2 regions of the Bacillus sp. K7 genome follow, and region 1 is predicted to be linked to the other one. Evidence: predicted binding sites of a transcription regulator. Region 1 holds the regulator's gene; the other holds the start of a gene.
What was found. The regulator LexA, encoded in region 1, represses DNA repair genes until DNA is damaged. The targets are predictions, from matches to a motif close to CGAACATATGTTCG.
Positions count from the first base shown of each region.

Region 2: the regulator LexA is predicted to act here: its motif matches at 4,945-4,958, upstream of M1D98_RS06280 (YolD-like family protein).

Region 1 is NZ_CP096406.1:1,836,225-1,843,482, forward strand. It holds gene M1D98_RS09340 (hypothetical protein) at 1-73, shown strand, start outside; gene M1D98_RS09345 (DUF4166 domain-containing protein) at 78-698, shown strand; gene M1D98_RS09350 (YndJ family protein) at 692-2,332, shown strand; gene M1D98_RS09355 (hypothetical protein) at 2,426-2,740, shown strand; gene M1D98_RS09360 (poly-gamma-glutamate hydrolase family protein) at 2,971-3,729, shown strand; gene M1D98_RS09365 (YndM family protein) at 3,756-4,208, opposite strand; gene fosB (metallothiol transferase FosB) at 4,414-4,836, shown strand; gene M1D98_RS09375 (hypothetical protein) at 4,919-5,338, shown strand; gene lexA (transcriptional repressor LexA) at 5,723-6,340, opposite strand; gene yneA (cell division suppressor protein YneA) at 6,489-6,806, shown strand; gene M1D98_RS09390 (YneB family resolvase-like protein) at 6,825-7,258, shown strand, end outside.
Region 2 is NZ_CP096406.1:1,239,651-1,246,908, reverse strand. It holds gene M1D98_RS06300 (BglG family transcription antiterminator) at 89-2,035, opposite strand; gene M1D98_RS06295 (hypothetical protein) at 2,508-2,867, opposite strand; gene M1D98_RS06290 (putative immunity/bacteriocin fusion bifunctional protein) at 3,131-3,862, opposite strand; gene M1D98_RS06285 (hypothetical protein) at 3,912-4,178, opposite strand; gene M1D98_RS06280 (YolD-like family protein) at 4,987-5,331, shown strand; gene M1D98_RS06275 (hypothetical protein) at 5,500-5,820, opposite strand; gene M1D98_RS06270 (hypothetical protein) at 5,901-6,302, opposite strand; gene M1D98_RS06265 (hypothetical protein) at 6,322-7,258, opposite strand, start outside.

The DNA of each region.
Region 1 (7,258 bases):
TTCTGCGGCAAGCGGCGTTCTTAGTGTTCAGCTTCCCAGTGCCCGTCACACAAAACGAAAAAGAAAGAAGTGACATTGTGAGCTCGATTTATGAAAAAACGATCAAGAACTATCATTTGCTGCATCCCAAATTGCAAAAACGATATCAATTAGACGAATCTCATACATTCAGCGGAACAGGAACGATGTCAGAAATAAGCGGAGGCTCTTTTCTGGTCAGAATGCTGTTAAAGCTGGGTGTTTTTTTCAGGTGCTTCTTTTCAGAAAGAGGCAAAGACATCCCTTTTACGATACAAAATAAAGCTAGTCTTCTGTATCGGGACACCATCGGAATAGAATGGAACCGTACATTTTTCTTTAAAGGCAAAAAACGTTTCTTTGACGCGATCATGGTATATGACGAAAAAGACGACAGAATACTCGATTTCTTCGGCAGTCCTCATCTTTTGCTCTCTGTTTTAGCGTTTGAGGCTGCTCTTGACGGCTCTCTGACAATTACATCGGGAAAGCAATGGCTGTTGTTATGCGGAAAACGAATACCGCTGCCAAAATGGCTGACGGGGACATCTGTTGTTTCCGAATCGTTTGATGAAAGCAAGAATTGCTTCACCATTCAAGTACATGTGCAAAATACAATTCTCGGCACTCTTTTCTTTTATAAAGGAACATTTCAGGAAGAAGCGAAGAAATCATGTTAAAACGAAATGGCATGATCAGTACGCTTTTATTTATAGGATTTCTTGCTGCGGAAGCACCCGATTTATCAGTGGCTGAGGCACTTGTATTGTTATCCATCCTATTTTTTGTGCCGGGGATTTTTCCTTTTGTGTTTCATCAATCGCCGCTTAAGGCTGTTCAATTTCTGGAATGTGGCTTCGTGCGATGCTATCCGGCAGCCGCTTTCTTTGCGGTGCTGGCTCTAGTGACAGACGTCGAGTGGTTCGCTCTGGTCTGGTGGATCTACACCGTTTTTTTGGCGTTGTACGCGCTCCTTCGGTTACGGGATACAAAGATACATAGAATCGAAGAGACATCAATTTTGTTCGGGCTTATCTATTTGGCGGGCGGAGGGTTTTGGTTTTTTGCTTATGCTGCACATTTGCAAATCATGCAATTTAGCCCTCTCATCATTTTGCTGACAGCTGTCCACTTCCACTATTCAGCCTTTCTGATCCCCATCTTTAACGGCTTGCTCGGGAGAATCACCAGAAAAAATCGGCTGTTGTACAGTTGGATGACATGGGTGATTTTGTTTTCGCCCATTCTTATCGCGCTTGGGATTTCATATTCCAAAATACTTGATGTCATTGCAGTTGGCCTCTATATGGCGGCGCTTTATCTTCAAGCATATTTGGTGCTCACCACAGCTTTTCGCAATAAGATTGGGAAAATCCTTATTCGGCTTTCTTCTGCCGTTTTAATGGTGACAATCACATTCTCGATGATTTATTCACTTGGTGTATTTCGGCAGGAAATGACACTGACCATCAATCAGATGATTTGGATTCACGGTTTTGTCAACGCATTTGCCGTGATATTGCCTGCACTAATCGGATGGAGAATAGAAGGCCCGAAGCCTTTTGATGCGGCCAGTGTAAAGACGTTCAGTCGTATCTACGGAAAAAGAAAGATTGGAAAAGACTTTTTAGCTCATATTCAAGCTGAAAATAACGTCCAATACAGAGGGCTTGTGGATGATATGAGAAGCCTTCGCTCAAAAGACTTTTCACCTGAAAAACTGGCGCCGTTCATTCTATCGTTTTATGAACAAACCGTTGAGTATGATGTGAAGGCAAAAGTGGCGTGGAGCACGTGGTTTCGGCCGCTTGCTGTTGTTTACGAGTGGTTTAGCAAAAGAACCGGACAAATTCATTTGTCGACGAACCCTGACTGGTATAAAATGTACAGCAAGATAAAGGGTGTTCATTCGAAAAAAGACGGCAGAAAAAGAGTGCGGGCCTGGATCAGAACAAACGAAAAAAACGAAACCATTTTTACCGCTCTGTATTCTGTGTATCGCTCAAATGAAGAGGGATATATGAACATCTCTCTCCCGCTCCCATTCAGCAGCATGACAGGCATTTTAAAGCCTTATCATCATCAGGAAAAACTGGTTTTGACAAGCAAGCGGAGAAAAAACAGAGCTGGGGATGAGGGGATTTATCTGCAAACAAGAGCGGGGACATTTCCGCTTCCATTATCTGAGACCTTTCTGATAGAAGCTGCACATGACAACAGATTAACCGCTGTTCATCACATGTGGCTGTTTGGATTAAAATTTTTAACTGTCCATTACCTCATTACATATATTCGCTCAAATGAAAGAACCTAACACCAGGAAGTGACTACGTCTGACAGCTGTTTAACGATTCCATCAGTTACATTCCAATTCTGCGCCGCATCTGGACGGGAAAGGAAGGGATTAATGATGTTTTATATCAGTTTATTTCTGGTTCTTTGGCTGGCTGTTGGATTTGCAGTGGGAATGAAACAAGTGTATGTCGATCAGCTGTTCGATCAAGATGTGATCGAAAGGCTGGAAAAAGAGAAGGGGAATCACAGGCGCGCTGGCCGATTTATCAAACGCCGTTTTCTTTACATCGCAGCAGTAACTTTAAGCGGATTTATCGCTGTTTATTATGAAGTGAAAACAATCCCGCAAAGGCGAAAAATAAGAAAAATTGAAAAAAACATTATGAAATTGAATAAAGCAAAGAAACGAAGAAGCGATAGAAAATAAAAAATGCACAAGCCAAGAGCAGGTGCGTTTTTTTTGTGTTAGATATGGGAATTGGGAAACAAGCGGGGCCAATTCCTTTTCATAAATTCAGAAATGGGAAGAACAGCGCCCGGGCTAATGGTATATAATATTGTGAATTTAACAAAAATTTAACAAGGAGGACGAGAGAATTCGTGCGAAAGCCTCAAAGAAACCGACATCCTGTTGATTTGGACTTAGAGGCGGAGTAGATGAAACCGGCCAAAGTATCCCTGCTCCGCCGTTTGCTCCATTCCCTGAAGCATGTTGATTGTAACATAGTCAAACGTTTCCCATCAACTTTTAAAATTGTTAAATTATTCATTGTTTTTGTGATGTTCATTCCCATTTCTTCAATTTACGCTGAAGATGTCTATCAGAATTTTGAGGAATTAAAAAACAATGAAGAGCCTTCAGATTACCGTATTGTAACGAAAGAAGCCGGACACCCTGTCCTTGTGTTAGCCATTCATGGAGGAGGGATTGAAGGCGGGACAAGTGAAGTAGCCAGAGAGCTGAGCAAAGAGTATTCGATATATGTATTTGAAGGCTTAAAATCGTCAGGAAATTTTGCACTGCATATTACGAGCACGCATTTTGATGAACCCAGAGCCTTGAGGATGACGAAAAACCACGAATATGTCATTTCATTGCACGGGTATGCAGAAGAAGATCAGCAGATTGAAGTTGGCGGTACAGATCGCGAAAGAGCTGCAGGTTTAGTTGAAGAACTGCAAAATGCAGGTTTTCCAGCTGTCTTGCTTAGTACGGACCACCCGCATGCAGGCGTTAGTCCGAATAACATTGCAAATAAATCAAAAACAGGGCTGAGTATCCAGATCGAAATGAGCACAGGTTTTAGAAGATCTTTGTTCGGCATTTTTTCTTTAAAAAGCAGATCTGTTACTCAAAATGAGAGATTTTATGATTTTACAGAAGTAATGTCCCGTTTTCTGAAAAGTAATTACTGAAAAATAGGAGGCGATAAGTCGGCCTCCTATTCCTCATGCTTCTCGTTTGTAACGTCAGGATACATCTCATCAGCGGCTTCTGTTTGATATTGTAGTGTGTTATCTCTGGCTGTCAGTTCATTTCGGAATGTTTCATCCAGCACATTCTTCAGTAAATACCGATGAAAAAAGTATTCAAAAACAGTCAGGCAGACAGCGGAAAGAAGAGCGGCTGCAAACGGTGAAAAATCATTTCTTGTTTGGGTTAAAGCAAAGACCCAAATCAAAACGAATGAAAGTCCAAAGTCAGCTAATGAAGCTGTAATATTGTTTGTTCTTGGAAGAACGAGCATGTCACCGGAAAGGTATGAGACAAAACCTAAGAAAATCGCAATCAACATCACACTTAAAAACGATGCGTAGTAGACCCTGTCTAATATCACATATAAAAGGGCGAGAGTGAAAGCAATCTTTGAGGCTAGTGCAATGAGATGTTTCATTTGATCACCTACATTGTTATTTTTATGAAAAAACCTTTGCAGTAATGAATGATAAACACATTAAGCAATTTAGTTGAACCCATTTAACAGTCATTATTTTAAACAATCCGATTTTGTTTACACTGGTATTTTTTTCTTATTGCATGAAACTTTCTTGGTGCAAAAACGTACATATGGTTGATCAGCCTTAGAGGGGGATTTTATTGTGGAGATACAAGGAATCAATCATTTGTTATTTTCTGTTTCTCATTTGGACAAATCGATCGATTTTTATTGCAAAGTGTTTGATGCCAAGCTGCTGGTCAAGGGAAGAACAACAGCATATTTTGATTTGAATGGCATCTGGCTTGCACTTAATGAAGAGCCTGACATTCCGAGAAATGACATCAAGGCATCTTATACACATATTGCTTTTACTATTCAAGATCGTGAATTTGAAGACATATTAGCAAAATTAAAAAGGCTTCATGTCAATATTCTCCCTGGCAGAGAACGAAATGAACGCGATCGAAAGTCTATTTATTTTACCGACCTTGACGGCCATAAATTTGAATTTCATACTGGAACCCTTCAAGACAGACTTCAGTTTTATAAACAGGAAAAAACACATATGAAATTTTATGATTGAAGCGTCCTCGAGATTTCCCAAAGAACATATACATAAACGTGAGGAAAGAGTAAAATATGGTAAGGGAGGGGTTTGATTGAAAATGAAAATAGTGGTTTTAACGGCAGTTTTGGCGTGTTTTTTAGGCATTTGTACACATGCGTCAGCATTAGAGTTTGATCACAAAACCGATTTTACTTTAAATGACAACACTAAGTCGTTTGTTTTGGAAAACATAAGTGATGTTCCGGCTATCGAGTATTTTTTAGGCTATCAGTTTACGATCTTGGGAGCTAAAAGTTGTTCGGTTGAGTTTAAACTTCAACGGATGGGACTTACCGGGCAATATACCACGCTGAGCACGAAACAATTCAGAGGCAACTGGTTTGATTTTAGTGCTCAAGATAAGATTTCAATTGATCCATTTCATCGATACCGTATCTTTGCAGAAGAACATTCGGAAAACTGTACAAACGTTCGGGTAAAAGGGAGTTATGGTATTCAATATTTTCATTTTGATTGAAGCTCATGATCATAAGGTGAGCTGTTTTTTTACATTAAAAAGAACTAACTAAACTATGTGCTAAATTTTCATATTAATTTAATCGCCGCGCTCACTCGATAATATCTGAGGCCATATCATTCCCCGACCTAAACATAAAACATTTTTAAGCAGATTACGTCTATATTTGATAGACAGCATTTTGATAAAAAGTTTCCTGAAGGAAAGAATATTTCTTGACTTCAACAATCAATTGATGGATAATTGTGGTGTAAACATGATGTTCTTTTTCCTCCTATTCAGGCTCGCACCTAAAATTCAGGGCGAGCCTGCTTTTTTTTATACAAGAAACCCCCTCTTCATCGAGGAAGAGAGGGTTATTTCATCATTTGATAGTTCAATAGATTAATGGACGGTTCTGAACACGCCAATCACTTTCCCTAGAATGCTGACATTCTGTAGGATGATCGGTGCCATCGTTGGGTTTTCAGGCTGTAAGCGAATGTGAGTATCCTCTTTATAGAAACGTTTTACCGTAGCCTCATCATCTTCTGTCATCGCAACGACAATTTCCCCGTTGTTCGCTGTGTTTTGCTGTTTAACGATGACATAATCCCTATCGAGAATACCTGCATCAATCATACTGTCTCCCATAATCTCAAGCATAAACACATGCTCGTCTGGGGGAACCATACGGTCGGGAAGCGGAAAATATTCTTCAATATTTTCTACTGCTGTAATAGGAGATCCCGCCGTGACTTTCCCGATGACCGGTACATTAACGACCTGGCTTTGCGGAATGTCTACTTCTTCATCAAGAATTTCTATTGCTCTTGGTTTTGTCGGATCTCGTCTGATCAGCCCTTTTGTTTCCAAACGGGCCAAGTGGCCGTGGACAGTTGAGCTGGACGCAAGCCCGACAGCCTCTCCGATCTCTCTTACGGAAGGCGGATATCCTTTTGATTTAACCTCTGCTTTAATGAAACTGAGGATATCAAGTTGCCTTTTTGATAGCTTCGTCATTTTTCGCACCTCAAAACGTCGATTTTAAGAAGATTATAGCATGATTTTCCTGACAGTACAAACATAGGTTCGAAAAAACAATTGACAGAAACATTTGTTCGTATATACTGAAATTATAAAAAGCGAACAAACATTCCTGTCGGAGGTTATGATCATGGGTAAAGAATCTATTATTTTTGTCGGTCTGTTCACAGTGATTTTGAGCGCGGTTATCCTTTTGCTGTCATATTCAAGCAGCGGCCAGGAGCTTAATCAGTATGTTAAAATAGAAGTCCAGCAAGGCGATACACTTTGGTCTATAGCTGACCAGGTAACAGATAAAAAGAAAATGAACAAACAAGATTTTATTGAATGGGTAGCTGATAAAAATTATCTTCAGACGACTGATATCCAGCCGGGAGATGAATTGGTGATTCCGTTGAAAAAAAAGCATCAGGATGCATATGAATTGGCAACTGTAAGATAGAGAGGAAAGATAGAAAAAATGAAAGCACTCATTTATGCCCGCGTAAGCACAAATAAAGAACAGCAGGAGACGTCATTAAAGCGGCAGGAGGAGGAGCTTACGGCCATTGCGGCCGAGAACGGCATGGAAGTCGTCAAAGTGATTTCCGAAAAAGCAAGCGGATATGAAATGGATCGGGATGGTGTATTTGGGCTGCTTGATGAGATCAAGAATTCTGAAATTGATGTCATTTTGGTTCAGGATGAGACTAGGCTCGGACGGGGAAATGCAAAAATCGCACTGCTTCATTGCATCTATAGAGAAGGTGTGAAAGTCTATACAACCGCTCATAAAGGCGAACTGGAGTTATCGGAGGCTGATTCGATGGTGCTGGAGATCGTCAGCATTGTGGAAGAGTACCAGCGGAAAATTCACAACATGAAAATCAAACGGGGCATGAAACGTGCAGTGAA
Region 2 (7,258 bases), 600 kb from region 1:
CTGTAAAAATGGCTTTATTTTACCGTTAATTTCGGAAATAAAGGCATTTTTCCTTATAAACAAAAAAAGCAAGGAATCAATCCCTGCTTTAATAATCCAAATAAGATAAAAATGTCATGATGTCTGTTTCTTTCGTCAGCTTCTGGACGAAAGCCGGCTGCTCACTGAGATATGAAAGCTCACGAAACAGCTGCTTTGTCATATTTTGATCCTCGTGTTTGACAGCGAGCATAAAAACAAGCGATACTTTCTCATTTCCCCAATCAAGCGGTTCTTTTAATGTGGCAATCGCGATGGCTGATTGTTTGATATATTTAACGTTTGCATGAGGAATGGCTATGCCTGCCCCGATATTTGTCGCCGCCATTTTCTCCCTCATTACCGCATGAACCGCATACTCTTTTTCAACATAGCCTTTCTCAAACAAAGCAATCGACAGCTGTTCAATTAACTTGTAGCGGTGCTCTGCTTCTTGCTGCAAAAATACCAAAAAAGGCGTCGTATTGTTCAGCATTTGAAATGTTTTGTTTTCGCGTTGCGATTTTTCAAGCTGATCGACAAATACGTTCAATTCTTTCTCATCGCCAGGCTCTAAAAGCGGTGATACAACAATGTGAGGAATCGTTATATATTCCAAAGCAACGGTGGAGATGACAAGATCAATATCCTCATGTTTTTTTATAAAGTCCGCTAAATCCGATTTTGCGATACAAGCCATGACAGCGATTTGATGACATTTCCGTTCAATTTTCGTCCGCAGCAATTGTGACATCCCAATGCCCATGTGGCAGACGATGATCGCCTTTTTACGCGTCTCGCTGCTGTGATGCATTCGTTCGATCGCCGCCTGAAAATGCAGTGTCAAATATGCCGCCTCTTCCTCGGGAATAGGAAGATCAAACGTTTGATTGATGTCTTCCAAAACGTCAATGATCAGGTGAAACAAATAAGGATACATCTTTTTGATGTCATAAAGCATAGGATTTGATACAGAAAGATCGTAGCTCAGCCGTTGTAACACAGTATTCAAATGAATGCTCAATCCGTTAATCAAATCCTGGTCTTTGTGAAAATCCAGCATTTTCAGCTCTGAAACACGATGGATTAAATGCCTTACCACCTTAGGAAGCACAGCGTTTTCAAGGGTCTCTTCTTGCTGCTGTAAGTGATAACGAACTTTCCCGCCCAATATATGTAATGTTAAATACACGGCTTCTTCTTCAGGAAAACGGATGGCAAAAACCGGCTCAAGCCGTTGTAAACAAGCAAGAGTCCATTGATATTCTTTCTTCCTTTTTACGGCCGCCATTTCTTTTGGGGACAACGAGATCGGCTGTTTCATTTTGATCCGGCGAACCATGAACAAAGTATGCAGCAGCAAATTCTCAAATGTTTCATCTGCAAAATAGAGAGAATGCTTTTTTTGTAATGCTTTGATTTCTTTCGTCACAAAGTCGACTTCATAACTTAAAAACTGGCTTTTCATAAATCGGCTTGCAAACTCGGTGCTTTCAATCAAATCAGATATTCTTGCCAGTGCTTTTCTTTTATTTTTTTCGTTCCCTTCAACTTTTAATCCAAGCCGCTGCCTCGAAACCAGTGTGAGATCAAATCGCTTCAGCCACTCCTCTATCGCACATAGATCCTTTTTAATAGAAGATCGATTGACAAAATGCTGAGCGGCCATTTCTTTTGCGGAAACAGGCTTTACATTCATTAATAAGTCATAAGCCATTTGCAGCATTCTTTCTTCATCTGTCCGCCGCCTAGAATGGACATGTACTGTATGTAATTGTTGGCTTAACCAAGCCCTTTCCTGTTCCTCTATATGTAAAAAGACGCCTAACCCTGGTTTCCGAATGAGCTGGGCATGAGAATGTTCATTGAGATAATCCTCGATCGCTTTCAAGTCATTCCTGATCGTTTTCTCAGAACACTGTACCCTGTCTGCGAAATCTTGCACAACTAAATAGTCATCAGGTTCAGATAACAACAGATACAAAATCTCTTTTTGTCTTGTATTCATGTATTTCATCTGTTTTCTATCCTTCCTGTCAGTATCCGCTTGAACAAATGATAGTAAAAGTATACTATAAATGTAACCGTTTACATTATAACGTAACATCATAGAGTCAAAAGTTTTGTTTTTTACCGAAGGTTCCGGAAAAAGCGATTTTTATGTTTTGGAGTGTTCTATGATCCAGTTCGTAACCCGCTTCCCATTTCAATTTAATAGAATAAGAAACGCTCAGACATGGTGCTATCCTTCGTCTTAATACGCCTAAATCATCGACTAAGTCAACACAATAAAAAACGGCTAGAAACGTTATAACAACGCTTCTAACCGCCGTGTATGATTCCGACTGGGCTCGAACCAGCGACCTCTACCCTGTCAAGGACGAGACACGTATTCTGATTAATCATTAACAATCCTAAATAATTGCCTAAACCCTTGCCATATAAGGGTTCATGAGATTTAGTTTCCTGACTGATATTTGTTGTGGTTTTTAAAGTTTTTGTGACTCGATGGTGACACCAAAACATATAGACTGCCTACATCTTAATGAAAATAATGAGTTTAAGGCTTTATAATCTTTTTCTTCAAAAGAAACAGTTACACTATCTACTTTTTCAGAGTCTGCGAACATAAAGGTTGTTTGGCGAAATTTAACTTCTCTAGGCCCAATTATGTTAAATATACAGTCCAGGACTTTAAAACAGTCTATATCTATCCCATTTTCCCTATGGTTTTTGACACTTACAGTTATAAAACCATCGCTTATTGTAAATCTTGCTTTTTGCGGTGACATATTATGTCGCTTACAGTATGACTTAATAGCTGCTTTGAAGTAATCTTTCGAATCCATTGGTGCCCTCCTTCTCTCCCCCTTGCGATAACAAGAATACCAATCCATATTTTAACATACTGTAACATGTCAATATGTTAGGTTAATCCTCAAATTGAGGATTTACTCTTAGGGTGTAAACGTTACTTACTCCCTTTATATACAATATATAGAGTGCCTAAGAATCGTATTTAGTTAAGGGTGTATACACTATGTAAATACGCCTGTTGCAAACTAAACTAAAAAAAGGATAGACAATTTGTCCATCCCTCAAAGCTTATAACCTATGCACATGCAGCAATCATTGCTACATCACAAACAACTCCACAAGTGAAACCAGCTGGAGCATTAATCAAACCGACAACCCCACAATAGTTGACGCAAGCCAATAAACCTAGCGCTCCACAGGCAAAATTCTTTCCCCAAACACTAAAACCATTTGTGTGGAAGTCCCCCTCCTGAAGACCATCTGAATTTTTCCCATAAATTTTAAAAGAGTTATCATTATCTTGGATCAATACATCGAGTTCATCAGAATCGCCATTAAAATCTTTTGGCATTCCTAATAAGCTAAAATTAAAAAATTCTTTAGTATCTTTGCTATAACCCAAAGTATAAATTATGGAATCGCCTTCTTCATTTTTATAAGCCCCATAAACAAATTCTAAATCAGATTTTGCACCTTCTTTATCAACTTGAGCGCCTTTGAATAAAAGACTCTTATCCTTTAAATCTACCTTTTTGTATCCGGCATTTTTGTATTCTTCAATGTACTTTTTAAACGTTTCTTTCTTATCTAGAGCTATTTGCTCTACATTTTTTACCTCTTGCTCACTAAGTACTTCAGTTTCGACATTGTAAACATTTTTAATTTCCTCGATGATTTGTTCTCTGTCTCTCTCTTTCGAACAAGTTGTACATTCTGTTTTGGCATTACTTCCATTTCCAATCGCTAAAGCATTTATTGGCATGATAGATACTATAGCAATTAAAAACATCAGCACAAACCTTTTCATACACTTTCCTTCCTTTCCAAAATATATTTAAAATACGCAAAAACGTATTTTAATCCTTACTATCATCTATCCAAACATCTCCAATCTTTGAATAGAAATATTTTAAAGTAAAACCTAAAGCAATTCCAAAGATCACAAATCCAATTGAGAAAATAAGAAATTCAACGGTAAATACAGGCTTGCCTTTTAAATAACCTATTAACAGTTGTCCAAGAACAAACACCACTGACATTCCTGTCGTAATTAGAGGTAAACTTCTAACCCATGTTGTAAAATTCTTTTTCATTTGTTCGATAGTTAATTTTCTTTTTGCCATTTTCATCACCTCTTTAATAATTAGGTTAACACAAACTCTTTTTCCAAAAAAATGAATATTACGAATCAAATTCTATACAACTTCGTTACTTATTTTCTATTTTAAGATTGAGACATTCTACATATTAATAGGTCTTACTTCTGCGCCACTCTCACAATTGATAATAGCCTAAGTAATGTTTTATCTTTGAGTACTGTTTGACATGTTTACAGTAGTATGTTATACCTTTCCAGGTTCACAACGAACCTCACAAATTTCTTTGTTATTTGTCTTGACTTTTCTTTTGATCTTTTGCTTGATTGGTTGAGACTGTGGACAACGGCTGGACAAGTTGTCTGCCTGAATTTGCTTGTAAAAAAATAAACAAACTCAGGCAGGCGACTGAAACTTGATTGTATATCCACTTGTGGTATCCGTGTGTTCACCCTATTTGCCGTTGGTTATTCCCCAAACAAGCCTACTGTGTCAAGTGTCCCTAACAGGTTCAGAAAACGGAAAATTCCGTTCTACTCGCTGAAACCCTTGATGATTCCGACTGGGCTCGAACCAGCGACCTCTACCCTGTCAAGGTAGTGATTACCTTCTGAACTGTTATTTTTATTTCTGACAAATACTTATCCATCAAGGGATTTCGAAATAGATGTCTGATCCCTTCTGAATAAAAATATTAATTGTTGGCAGGTTTGGGCAACAACTCGCCAACAATTTCCCATTAAAAACCAATGAGCAAATTCACAGGCTTACCAGTATTTTCTCCGTTGATAAGTGAACATTAGTTCGTATATATTTATTCAAGGAGATGATCGGAATGAGTCAAGGAATTAACGACAAGAGATGGGAACAAAAATTCATTTTTCCCGAGCAAAGGGCTGCCCTTTTAAACAGGAAGAGAGAAGTTCAGAAGATCGAAAAACCCATTCTTGATCAATACCAGCTGGAGGAAATGGCACGCACTATTTGCGAAGCCATGGAGTTTAATTCCGCTCTGGTCATCAGTATATACAGAGACGGCTTTATTGAAGATGTAACAGGGCATGTGCATTACATAAACGAAGTCAAACAGAAGCTACATGTGAAGGATTTAAAAGGAGATACAAGGTTTATTGCATTTGATGCTCTTCTATCCGTTAGGACATATGAAGTTTGGAGATGAACATAATAAATAATTTTATAAAGTCAAATTAAAAAGAGCCTTATACTCAGGCCCCTTAATTACTATTGTTATACAATTCTCCAAAAGAAAATATTAAATAGACTTTCAATTATTTGTTAACTAATCTTGTTATTAATAATGTTTAAATTAGTACAAAGATTTTCGTAATTATGATAGACTTTCAATTATTTTATAAATTTGCAAAGCCACACTTGTGCCTGTAACAGCAGTAGGTAACCAACCAAATATTTTTTTAGCCCTTGTTCTATCGCCTTTATTTACAGCACTTTGTAATTTCATTATATTATCTTCTGCATCTTTTCTTTCGTCTTCATCTGCTATAGCATTGAGAGAATCAACTAACTGTTTAAACAACAATTGATTTTGATCGTCCCCTTCGACATTAACAGTTTGTGACGCGTTATCCCCAGTATTAAAAGGAGAGTTTGTAATCGAGCTATTGCTAATATTAATACTCCTATTATCCACGTAAAACACCCTCCCATCGTCTGAAATACCTAGTATTCCGTTTTCTATAAGATCAGGAATATTAACTTTCCAAGATAGATCTATACCAGTACTAGGTCTCTTCTCTTCGTTACAGTCTTCTTTTTTTTTATAGATTGTAGCGCATTTTGCTTAAAATCGTCTGTAAATTGAAAAACGAGGATTAAATTCTCAGGATCGTAAATATCCTCCTCTCCACACCAACAATTATATACTTCCTCTTCATCTATTGGTTCATCAAGTGGAAAAGTTTGTCCTTTATCTCCGTTAGGGCAAATCAACATTTGTAGAGGAATTAATTCAAAACCGGATTTACTCATAAGATACCTTAAAACATTTTCATAACTTTCCTCTGTTAATCCAATTTTGCATAATACGTTTTCGACAGTAAAGTCTTCTATAGGAGGTTCATTTGCTGCCCATTGAGTCAGGAGATCGTTAATTTCATTGTAAAAAATTGGCATAATAAACCTCCTTTATTTTTTAGACTCTTGCTTTTTTATTCTCTAAAGTTTTTTCTTTATCGAGATAATTGACCCGAATAAAAGCTTCAATCACTTGTTCATAAACTATATCAGGTACAGTATTTTTAAACTTAAACCCTTCTTTTTTTAATTTAATTTCAAAAGAAGCTGGAATTTCTATTTCAGCTACTGGATCTGTAATGGTGAACTCGCAGACTTCATCGAAGATATCATCAACTGGCAAATTTGCATGCTCTGCGATTACTTCCTTTAATTTACTATAAGTCTTATCAACACGTAAATCAATCTGTTTTTTTCCTATTATGCGTAAAGCACCAACAGAAGAAGGGATGTTAATCTGCGTCGACACTAGGCCTGCTGAAAGCATATTAGAAATTTTCACAGCTTCAACTTTCGTAGTCTTTGTAAGTGAGAACCATTTATCATAAGGTTCACCAAATCCCATTAATTTTATAAGGTGTTCAGCAAACTTATTTCGATCCGTAAAAGCACATCTTAACTCAATAACTTGATCATTAAAATGTATGACAACTGTAGTGTATGAAGCGTAACCTTCCTCAATAGATGTATACCCTTTTTTTCTCGTCGTTGTTTTCTCAATGACCAGTTTCAAATAAACATCGTTATCTCTTTTTTTGATTGCACAAATCTGTATTTCAGGACTAAGTCTTGGTTCCCACTGATGATCTATCTGTTCTTTTCTTATATGTCCTTCTTTTATAAGTTTATTCAAGAAATCATCTGATGTTCTACAAGAAACCGGGAAATCATCCTCTGTCTTAATAAGAGTTAGATTAGTGCCAGCAAAGGTGTATTGCTCCTGTAAGTAATCTAATTTTTTTTCATGCCCATTTTCAATTAGTTCATTAATTACATCTTTAATATCTCTTCCTCTGTGTTTAATATTATTTTTCATTGCCAATTTTCTTATTGAT